DNA from 2 places in the Thiomonas sp. UBA7699 genome. Region 2 is predicted to be linked to the other one. Evidence: predicted binding sites of a transcription regulator. Region 2 holds the regulator's gene; the other holds the start of a gene.

Region 1 (5,786 bases), on a different contig from region 2:
ACCGGCACTGGCGAGCTCACAAGCATGTCGGTCTGGGCATTGAGCACGGCACGCACCAAGACTGGATAGGAGCCGCCGCCCGCATTCGCATATTGGCCGATGTAATAGACCACGGTCTGCACGTTGCTGCTGGTTTGCGGCCCCAGATCGGTGAGGCGCGATTGCACGAAATTCGGATTGGTCAGACTGCCGCCTGGCGGCAGCGCCCCGGCAGCGATCAGCTGATTGTTGAAGGGTGCGTACCCGGTGCTGGGAAACAGACTGCTGCTACTGCTACTGATGTAAGTGGATGAGGGTGAAGTGCTGGGCCCGATATCGGCGATCGGAACCCGGAAACACACCAGTTTCCCGTTGAGCGGCATGCGCAGCAGGGCGGCATCGCCCACACTCAGTCCGGCGGTGGAAGCCAGGGGCAGTTCACTGCTTTTGAGCGCACCTTGGCCGTTGGCGGCTTGGGTGGTGGAGTTCTGCACGACGTAAGCGGTGGGGTTGCCGTTGCCCGGCGTCTGCAGCGCGCTGGTGGCGCCGGTAAAGAACAGCATGTCGGTGAATTGCTGCTTGGTGCCATAGGCCGAGGGGTCGGGTGTGATGCTGGGATAGTTGGTACTGCCTGCTGGGGTGCTGGTGGGCAGGGTCAGCGGCTGCGACGCAGCAGAGACCGGGTACTGGGCAAACGGCTGGCTGCCGCCAATGCCGCTGTCGTAGGCCAGCAGCACGCTGCAGCGCGACTGAGCGCCGCCGAGCATGAACCCGGCATTGGACAGATCGCGACTGATGAGATCGAGCGCGGCGCGGGTCTGGGTATCGCGCTGCATCACATCGCTCATTTCCACGTTCTGCTTGGTGAGGGACGACTGCACCAGCAGCACGGCGATGGCGAAGATCAGCCCGATGACCAGGGCCACCATCAGCTCGATGAGACTCAGGCCGTGCTGGCGGTGGGCGGCGGATAAGGAAGGAGAGGTGGAGAGGTGTCGCATGTCAGAAGCCCACCTGGTACTGATACGTCTGGCTGCGCGCGCCGCCACCGCCCTTGCCTGCGGCCCAAGCAATGGTCAACGTCACGCCGCATAGCGGGGCAGTGGGGTTACTCACGTCGCAGGGGTTACCGTCGGCGCCCGCCCCGGTGGTGATGGTGACTTTGGCGCCTGGAAGCATCATGGATGGAGTGCTGAAGATATTGGCCAGCCAGGGCTGCAACGCGGCGGGGGCGCTGGCCGATGCGCTGGTGTAGCTTTGCGTGACGCCCGCGCCGAGCTGCGGTACGACTTGCGGGCTGGCTTGCAGAATGGCCCAGAACTGGTTGCCGAAAGCCGCAGTGTCTAGCGCTTCCTGGTTGGCGGTCTGCGCCGGAACGGCCAGGCTATAGAGCGATGCGATCGACAGCATCCCCAGGCCGAAAATGACGATGGCAACCAGCACACTGATGAGCGACATGCCGGCCTGATTTGCGGCTGCGCGAGCGGGAGGAGGGGGCTGGAGCGTCATGATGCGGTGTTGGCGTTGAGAATCACACTGCCGGAGGCGAGTACCTGCAGCGTCCAGGTCTGGCCTTGCGCAGCGGTCACGGTGATGGTGGGCGCGGTGTTGATGAAGCCTTGGCTATCGAAAGTGAGCGTCTGCGTGTTGCCGCCGGTGATGCTGCAGGTAATGCCCGGGTAGCTGGCGGCGATTTGGCTTGGCGACATTGAGTGCTCTGCAATCACCGTTCCGCCCACACTGGTGCTCCAGGTACAGGTGTTGTTTGCCCCAAGGGTGATGGTGACCGGCTGCTGCGTGGTCACCGCCTGATTGCGTGCCCAGGCCACGTCTTGGGGAAACTTGTTGACCAGCACCGAGGTTTTGCCGGAATCGACCATGCTCACCAGATTGGGCACGACCATAAGGCCGAGCAGGGCGGCGATGGCGATGGTCACCATCATTTCGATGAGGGTGAAGCCCGTCTGACGTGACTTGATGAGGGACATGTCAGGTGTTTCCGGATTGATCGCGCGCCCAGCCATTCGATGTGGTTCCAGCGGGCAAAGGCGGGGAACTGGTTCCGGGTGGCATGACCCAGCCTGATGCGGGCACGCTGGTGGTGTATTTATTGCCGTCCTGGTCGATGGCGTAGCTGGGTGCGACGAGGCCGCCCGTCGGCGTGGCGGTGAGGGTGAAAGTCGTCGCCGTCAGGGTGGGGCAACTGAACTGGTAATCCTTTCCGGCGGGCGGTGTCGCGCAGATGGGAGCGCCAACATAGGTGCGGTTGTCCTGGTAGTACTGCTGCAGGGCCACGCTCATGCTGGAGAGGTTCGAGAACGCCTCGGTCAGCTTGCTGCGAGTAACGTAGCTGGTGTAGGCCGGAATGGCGATGGCCGACAGAATGGCGACGACCGCCACGACGATCATCAGTTCAATCAGGGTGAAACCGCGGTTGCGCTGCATGGATGAACTCTCCTTGCGTGCATTCTGGAATTGCTTTGCACAAACTGCCGCAGCGAGCCGACGAACGGTGTGAATCTGGCGACGAACGGTCGATTTTTTCCAATATTTACCTTACGTACATTTAGTGACGAGTGTGGCGGCGCGATGAGGCGGCGGGCGACCTCTCGGCGGACTTCTTGTCGATCACCTCCGCTCGCGAGGTTTGTGCGCTGGCTCTTGAAACCCGAAAGTCCGTCCCTATAATTAGCACTCGTTGAAGGTGAGTGCTAACAACGGCTTCATCGCACTGTCATGTACGCGCCTTCAAAATGGGTTTCTGGCCGTCGGTTCCGGGCATCGTCCGGGAGGCGGTTTGTCATTGGGCTCCGAGCAGGCGCCCGGTTTTCCACAAACTTCAGGAGATTTGCATGAAATTGCGCCCTCTGCATGACCGTGTCGTGGTCAAGCGTATCGAACAAGAAACCACTACCGCCTCGGGCATCGTGATCCCGGGCAGCGCGGCGGAAAAGCCCGATCAAGGCGAAGTGCTGGCCGTGGGGCCGGGCAAGCATGACGACCAGGGCAAGCTGGTGGCCATGGCAGTGAAGGTGGGCGACCGCGTGCTGTTCGGCAAGTACGCCGGCCAGACCGTCAAGGTCGACGGCGACGAGCTGATGGTGATGCGCGAAGACGACCTGATGGCCGTCATCGAGAAGTAATTCACGTCATTCGCGTGATCTGATTCCTGCTTCAACTGCAAATTTACGGAGAATTTCAATGGCTGCAAAAGACGTGATTTTTGGTGCGGACGCCCGCGCCCGCATGGTGGAAGGCGTGAACATTCTCGCCAACGCTGTCAAGACGACCCTGGGCCCCAAGGGCCGCAATGTGGTGCTCGAGCGCTCGTTCGGCGCCCCCACCGTGACCAAGGACGGTGTGTCCGTGGCCAAGGAAATCGAGCTGAAGGACAAGTTGCAGAACATGGGCGCGCAGATGGTCAAGGAAGTCGCTTCCAAGACCTCCGACAACGCCGGTGACGGCACCACCACCGCCACCGTGCTGGCCCAGGCCATCGTGCGCGAAGGCATGAAGTATGTGGCCGCCGGCATGAACCCGATGGACCTCAAGCGCGGCATCGACAAAGCGGTCACCGCGCTGGTCGAAGAGTTGAAGAAGGCCTCCAAGCCTTGCTCCAACACCAAGGAAATCGCGCAGGTCGGCTCCATCTCGGCCAACAGCGACGCGAATGTCGGCCAGATCATCGCTGAGGCGATGGACAAGGTGGGCAAGGAAGGCGTGATCACCGTCGAAGACGGCAAGAGCCTGGAAAACGAACTCGACATCGTCGAAGGCATGCAGTTCGACCGTGGCTATCTGTCGCCCTACTTCATCAACAACCAGGACAAACAGGTTGCCGTGCTCGACAACCCGTTCGTGCTGCTGCATGACAAGAAAATCTCCAACATTCGCGACCTGCTGCCCGCGCTGGAGCAAGTGGCCAAGTCCAGCCGTCCGCTGCTGATCATCGCGGAAGACGTGGACGGCGAAGCGCTGGCTACCCTGGTGGTCAACAGCATCCGCGGCATCCTGAAGACCGTGGCCGTCAAGGCGCCGGGCTTTGGTGATCGTCGCAAGGCCATGCTGGAAGACATCGCTATCCTGACTGGCGGCAAGGTCATCGCCGAAGAAGTCGGCCTGACGCTGGAGAAGGTCACGCTGGCCGATCTGGGCCAAGCCAAGCGCATCGAAGTGGGCAAGGAAAACACCATCGTCATCGACGGTGCTGGTGTGGCCGCCGACATCGAAGCCCGCGTCAAGCAAATCCGCATCCAGATCGAAGAAGCCACCTCTGATTACGACCGCGAAAAGCTGCAAGAGCGCGTGGCCAAGCTGGCTGGCGGTGTGGCCGTCATCAAGGTCGGCGCCGCCACCGAGATGGAAATGAAAGAGAAGAAGGCTCGTGTCGAAGACGCTCTGCACGCGACCCGCGCTGCGGTGGAAGAAGGCATTGTGGCTGGCGGCGGCGTGGCGCTGCTGCGTGCCCGTCAGGCCGCAGGCGAGATCAAGGGCGACAACCACGATCAGGAAGCTGGCATCAAGATCGTGCTGCGTGCCATTGAACAGCCGCTGCGCGAAATCGTTGCCAACGCCGGTGGCGAGCCCAGCGTGGTGATCAACAAGGTGCTTGAAGGCAAGGGCAATTTTGGCTTCAACGCCGCCAATGACACCTACGGCGATATGCTGGATATGGGCATTCTCGACCCGACCAAGGTCACCCGCACCGCGCTGCAGAACGCCGCCTCCGTGGCGGCCCTGATGCTGACCACCGAGTGCATGGTGGCCGAGGCGCCGAAGGACGAGAGCGCACCCGCCATGCCCGGCGGCGGTATGGGCGGCATGGGCGACATGGGCATGTAATTTCAGGTCCCGTTCAGCAGCCTGCTGCAACGCAAGCCCGCCATCCGTGAGGATGGCGGGCTTTTTTGTCATGAAAAACGCATGAAGCTGTCAACGCTCTCGCTAAGATCGTTGCCATTTCGATTTGGGGGCCAACATGCCACGTTTTTGTACCCAATGCGGCACGCAGAACCAAGAAGACGCCAAGTTTTGCCGACAGTGCGGCGCGTTGTTGCCGACTCAGGTCAAGCCGATGCAGCCCCCAGAGGCTGCTGCCTCCCATCCCCAGAATGAGGCGAGCCAGCAAGCCGAGCAGGCGGCACAACTTCAGGCGGCGCAACTTCAGGCGCAGCGCGAGGCGCAGGCCTTGAGAGACGAAGAGGCGCGCCGGGCTGAAGAGGCGAGACGGGCCGAAGCCGAGGCCGAGCAGTCCCGGCGGCAAGCCGAGCGACAGGCGCAGGAGGCCGCTGATCGGCAAGCGCAGGCCCAGGCGCAACTGCAGCGCGCGAAGCAGCAGCAGGCGGAGAAAGAAGCAGAAGCCGCCGCGGCTGCGGCTGCGCGAGAAGCCGAACAGACCGCGCAGCGTGAGCGCGCGCAGCGCGAGGCCGAGCGCCTTGCCGCCACGGCCCGGTTGGAAGCGGAAATACGCGAGCGTGCACAGGCGGCCCGCGCCGCGCCGCCGCCCCGCAGCAGTGCCTCGCCCGATCAATTGCCTCGATCCGGGCTCGGCCAAGGCGCCCAGCAGCCGGTGAAAGGCAGCAACGCGTTTCTCATCGGCGGTATCGCCACGGGCGTGATTGCGCTGCTGCTCATAGGCGGGGGAGGGCTGTGGTGGTCGATGCAACATCCGCAGCAAGACAAGACGGGCGCTTCCGTAGGTGCGAGCGAGGCGGCGTTTGCGGCGTCGGCCCCGGTTCAGTCAACGGCGGCGAGTGCATCCCGCACCGCTGCGGCCGCGCCTGCCCCAGCGTCGCAGGCCGTGCCGA
Region 2 (5,786 bases):
GGCGCAGCAGCCGTCCCACGGTTTGCGCCACGGCGCCGCCGATGCCGGCGTCCACCTCGTCGAAAATCAGGGTTTCGGTGTCTTGCAGTGCGCTGGTGGTCACGGCGACGGCCAGGGCGATGCGCGACAGCTCGCCGCCGCTGGCCACCTTGCCCAGCGCCCGCAGCTCCGCGCCGGGATGCGCCGCCACCTGCAGTTCCACCGCCTCGGCCCCACGCGCGCCCACAGCGTCGAGCGGGGTGAGCGCCACGTCGAAGCGCCCGCCGGGCATGCCCAGTTCCTGCATGGCCGCCTGCACCGCCTTGGCCAGTTGCTGCGCGGCCTTGCGGCGCTTGGCGCTGAGCTTGGCCGCCGCCTTCTGCAGCGTGACCTGCGCGGCCTGTTCGGCGCTTTCCAGCGCGGGCAGGTCGATACTGCGGTCGAGCTGCTGGAGTTTGTCGCGCAGGGCGTGATGGGTTTGCGGCAGGTCGGCCGCCGCCACGCGATGCTTGCGTGCGAGATTCATCCAGCCCGAAAGCCGGGCGTCGAGTTCGGCCAGACGCTGCGGGTCGGCCTCGGTACGTTCGGCCAGACGGCGCAGTTCGTGACTGAGGTCGCTCAGGCTGGTTTGCGCCGCGTCGATCTGTTGCACCAGCGGCTGCAGCCCGGCATCGACCTGCGCCGCTCGCTCCAGCGCCTGCTGCGCCTGCGCCAGCAAAGACAGCGCACTCACGTCCTCGCCGTCAAGCGCCCCCTGCGCCAGAGCGAAGTCTTCGAGCAGACTGCTGACATGTGCCAGTCGCTTGTGTTCGCTCTCCAGCGTGGCCCACTCGCCCTCGGCAGGACGCAGACGATCGAGTTCCTCGCACTGCCACTGCAGGCGCTCGCGTTCTTCAGCCAACGCGCCGACGTCGCCTCTAGCCTGCTGCAAGGCCGCGTCGGCATCGCGCCACTGGGCCCAGGCGAGCGCGACGGCCCGGGCTTCGTCTTGCGCCCCGGCGTAGCCGTCGAGCAGGTGGGTGACGACTTCGCGCCGCACCAGCCCCTGATAGGCGTGCTGCCCATGAATGTCCACCAGCCATTCCCCCGCGGCCTTGAGTTGTGCGGCGGTGGCCGGACTGCCGTTGAGAAAGCCGCGCGACTTGCCCTGCGCGTCGATCACGCGGCGCAGCAGCAGCGTGTCGGCCTCGGCGGCGAATCCCTGCTCGTCCAGCCATGCGGCCAGCGGCGGGCTCAGGCTGAACTCGGCGCTGATCTCTGCGCGCTGCGCCCCCGCGCGCACCACACTGCTGTCGGCGCGCTCGCCCAGGGCGAGCTTGAGCGCGTCGATCAGGATGGATTTGCCCGCGCCGGTTTCACCGGTGAGCACGGTAAAGCCCCCCGCCAGATCAATATCGAGCTCGGGAACGATGACAAAGTCGCGCAAATGCAGATGCAGCAGCATGGCTCAGGGGAAAAGACGCAAATGTTCAGGATTCATCGGGCACTTCATGCCAATGAAGTTTCCGGCGCAGGGTGGAGAAATAGCTCCAACCCGGCGGGTGGAGAAACACGCAGCGATGCGGCGCCTGCGCGATGCGGATGCGATCGCCGCCGATCAGCTCGGCATAGCTCTGCATGTCGAAGTTCACGCTCACGTCGCGCGGCGTGACCACCTCGATCACGATATCGGCACCGCCCGGCAGCACGATGGGGCGGTTCGACAGGGTATGCGGCGCGATCGGCACCAGCACCACACCGTCCACGCTGGGGTACAGAATGGGCCCGTAGGCCGACAGCGCATAGGCCGTGGAGCCCGTCGGCGTGGCGACGATCAGGCCGTCTGCGCGCTGCACATACATGAAGCGGCCGTCCACCTCCACCTTCAGTTCCACCAGCCCCGACGCGCCGTTGCGATTGACCACCACATCATTCACCGCAATGGCGCTGAAAATGGTCTGCCCCGCACGCTCCACCGCGCCGCTGAGCATGGCGCGCTCCTCGCGCTCGAAGTCGCCAGCCATCAGTCCGTCGATCGCGGGCTCCCACTCGCTGTCGGCGATATCGGTCATGAAGCCCAGCCGTCCCGCGTTGATGCCCACCAGGGGCACATTCAGCGGAGCCAGCCTGCGCGCCGCGCCCAGCATGGTGCCGTCGCCGCCCAGCACCACCGCCACCCAACCGCCCTGCGCGGTGCGCTCGGCCAGCTCGCTGCTGCGCAGCACCGGGTAAGGCAGCTCGGTGTGCTGCGCGGTGAGCTCGCCCACCCAGACCTCCACCCCGGCCCGGCTCAGCCGCGCGGCAATCTCGCCAAGTTTGCGCTGCGCCTGCGGCGCTTGATACTTGCCGATCAGCAAGACCTGCTGGAACACGGTACGGGGCATGGGGTTCAAAGTTGAGACATGGCGGAGAACACCGCCCTGGCGGCAAATTACAGCACAGGCGCAAGTCCGGCGTAGCGTGTCGTGCCCGCGCACCGTCTGCAGCCTAAAATTTGCGCATGGACGAACGCGCCCGACTGCTGCTCAAAACCCTGATCGAACACTACATCGCCGACGGTCAGCCGGTGGGTTCGCGCACGTTGTCGCGCGCTTCGGGGCTGGAGTTGTCCGCGGCCACCATCCGCAACGTCATGGCCGATCTCGAAGACATGGGCCTGATCGCCAGCCCGCACACCTCGGCGGGGCGCATTCCCACCCCGCGCGGCTACCGGGTATTTGTGGACGCCATGCTCACCGCCCAGCCGCAGATGCCAACCGACCTGCTGCCGCAGACGCTGCAACAGCACATCGACACCGCCCCGCCGCAACAAGTGATGATGCGGGCGGCGCAGCTCATGTCCAGCCTGTCGCAATTCGTCGGCGTGGTGCTGGCGCCGCAGCGTAGCGCCGCGTTTCGCCACATCGAGTTTCTGCGCTTGAGCGAACATCGCATTCTGCTCATCATCGTCAGCCCCGAGGGCGATGTGCAAAACCGCATGCTGCACTGGCCGCACGCCCTCAGCCAGAACGAACTCAATACCGCCACCAATTACCTCAACGCCCATTTTTCGGGCCTGAGTTTCGAGCAGGTCACGCAAAAGCTCGGCAGCGAGGTGGAGCACCTGCGCAGCGAACTCGTCGCCCTCATGCAGGCCGGTGTGCAGGCCGGCAGTCAGGCGTTGCAGCAACCGCAAGATCAAGTCGTCATCTCCGGGCAACAACAATTGCTCGGCATCGGCGACTTTGCGGGCAATCTGGGCAAGCTGCGCCAACTCTTCGATCTGTTCGAACAAAAAGCCCAGTTGCTCAAGCTGATGGATGCCTCCGCCCGCGCCGATGGCGTGCGCATCTACATCGGCGGCGAAAGCGAGGCCGTGCCGTTTGAAGAACTCTCCGTCATTACCGCACCCTATGCAGCCGACGGCAAAGTGGTCGGCACCCTCGGCGTCATCGGCCCCACCCGCATGGCCTACGACCGCATGATCCAGATCGTGGACATCACCTCCAAGCTGGTGGGCAATGCGCTGAGCCAGCGGTAGGGCCTGTTAACGCGCCGTCGCGGCGGCTCACCGCACCAGCAGCACCGGCACCGTGGTGGACGCCACCACCTTGCTGGCCACCGATCCCATGACAAAGCCCTTGAGCGCCGAGTGGCCGTGCGTGCCCATGATGAGCAGGTCGGGCTGCAGACGCGCCACCTCGGCGGCGATCTGCTCGGCCGGGTCGCCCACCACAAAACGAGACTCGAACGCCAGCCCGGCCTGTTTCAGCACGCCTTCAGCGGGCGCCAGCGCCTGCGCGCTGACGTCGCGGTAATACGCGTCCAGCGTGGCCTTGCTCAGTTGCGCGCGCGCCAGCGGCGTGCCGATGGGCAACGCCACCGTGAGCAGGGTGATGCGCGGCGGCTCCTTGTATTGCCGCACCTGCTGCACCAGAACCTGCGCGGCCCGCGCGGTGTAAGTCGATCCGTCAACCGGTAGAACAATGTGCATTGAACAACCCTCCCTGTGCGGGCATTATGCCTGCCGCATTACGATCGCTCTCCGGTCTTTTAGCGATTTATACAGTCGAAAAAAAGCCGCCCGAAGGCGGCTTTCAAAGCAGTTGCTAGAGCAGCTTGCGCTGATCAGAACTTGTGACGGATGCCCAGAGCGAAGCCGCTGGACGATTGACCAGCAACACCCAGGTTCGCAGTGGAGGAATCGCCTACAGCCAGTGCCGTATTGGTGTCGTTGCTGATGTGCGAGTATGAGGTGTACAGGTTGGTACGCTTGGATAGGGAGTAGGTGTAACCGATAGCGTATTGCTTGGCCGTATTGTTTCCAGTGTCAGGGTTGGAAATCGTGTCCTTGACTTGCCCATAAGAAGCCAGCACCGCACCTGCGCCCACCGGGACGGAAGCGCCTAGCATCCATACAGTCCGCTTGCCGCTGGAAGCATCAACCTTCAGATCCTGATATAGACCTGTAACCTTGGCGATACCGAAATCATAGCCGCCAGTTACTTGCCAATGCTTGTCTGCGTTGCCGCTAGACGAATTCGCAGTCAAGCCATTGATATTGGTGATGCGCAAATAATCGAGCGTCGCGAACATCGGGCCGTTTTTGTACGCGCCGTTGAGTTCCCAGGCCCGGGTGGTGCTGCCACCTTGTGCCAGATTAACCGTTGCCGAGGTAGGAGCGAAAGAGTACACCGCAGTGCCAGTAAAGCCCATGAGATCAGGCGACACGTAGGCGACTGTTTGGTTCGCGCGTTGCACACTGGCGAATCGCACATTAGAGATGTTGTCGATGTTGCCCGTCAAACCAGCGCCAAACGGGTCAGCTGCGATTTCATCGTTCCACAAAGGAGTGTTCATACGGCCTGCAACAACCGTACCGAAACCGCCGGTCAGGCCGACAATCGACGTGCGCTGCATGAAGCCGCCGCCGCTGCAGTAGCCATTCGAATTGCCGCCAGTGCCGTTGGTGTTTTGATTGGTGCCTGCTGCGCAGAAACCGGTTTCAGCTTGGAAAATCGCCTTCAGACCGCCGCCCAGGTCTTCCGACCCCTTCAAGCCGATCCGAGAGGAGGACTGGCCGCCGGAATCCAGGCCCGTTGAAGACACGGTGCCCGTGCCCGACGAAGGCCGCAACCCGGTGAAATGGGTGACGCCCAGGTCGATGAGGCCATAGAGCTGAACATTGCTGCCTTCTGCAAAGGCGCTGCTGGTAAAAGCGCCAACCACAGCCAGCGCGATGAGTGATTTTTTCATGATGGTTGCATCTCCAGGTTGTAAAGGGCCGACCGTGATGGCCGGTAAAGAGACGGGCGGCAGAGTTTTGCTCTGCTGTGCCCAGCTCGTCGCAGACCTAAAGCATTCCGCTTCCGAGACATTGACAATTTAGCAGTGCATCAGCGGCGATGCATATGGCAAGAGCAATTACCTCAAGGTTTTGTTGCCCCACAACAACAAAAACAGCCCGCGAGCGGGCTGTTGAGTGCAGTCTGGCCGTCACGCCAGATTAGGTGATGCCCGCCAGAGCTGGCGGGCTGTCAGTCTCAGAACGAATGCAGAATGCCCACAGCGAAGCCGTTGGAGCCTTGGCCAGTGACACCCGCGCTGAAGTTGGTCGCGTCGTTGACGGCCAGTGCGGTGCCGGTGCGATTTGCGCCAGCAGAATCGTTGCTCATATGCGCATAGGAGGTGTAGAGCATGGTGCGCTTGGAGAGGTTGTAGCTGTAACCAATGGCGTATTGTTTCGCCTTGGAGGTGCTGAGTGATGTGCCCGTAGGTGCCAGCGACGTGCCGTATTGGCTGTACGACACCATCACCGCACCGGCGCCAACCGGCACGGTGGCGCCAAG

The links. The regulator HrcA, encoded in region 2, represses chaperone genes, less so after heat shock. The targets are predictions, from matches to a motif close to TTAGCACTCNNNNNNNNNGAGTGCTAA.
Region 1: a site for HrcA is predicted at 2,668-2,694, ahead of B3H47_RS04125 (co-chaperone GroES). Genes of this name have one in related genera too.

What each region holds. Positions count from the first base shown of each region.
Region 1 is NZ_DLGH01000010.1:153-5,938, reverse strand. It holds gene B3H47_RS04145 (PilW family protein) at 1-980, opposite strand, end outside; gene B3H47_RS04140 (type IV pilus modification PilV family protein) at 982-1,488, opposite strand; gene B3H47_RS04135 (GspH/FimT family pseudopilin) at 1,485-1,967, opposite strand; gene B3H47_RS04130 (type IV pilin protein) at 1,969-2,424, opposite strand; gene B3H47_RS04125 (co-chaperone GroES) at 2,832-3,122, shown strand; gene groL (chaperonin GroEL) at 3,181-4,821, shown strand; partial or broken gene B3H47_RS04115 (zinc ribbon domain-containing protein) at 4,958-5,786, shown strand, end outside.
Region 2 is NZ_DLGH01000015.1:109,054-114,839, forward strand. It holds gene recN (DNA repair protein RecN) at 1-1,423, opposite strand, end outside; gene B3H47_RS06005 (NAD kinase) at 1,449-2,342, opposite strand; gene hrcA (heat-inducible transcriptional repressor HrcA) at 2,459-3,478, shown strand; gene B3H47_RS06015 (universal stress protein) at 3,506-3,931, opposite strand; gene B3H47_RS06020 (porin) at 4,066-5,193, opposite strand; gene B3H47_RS06025 (porin) at 5,481-5,786, opposite strand, start outside.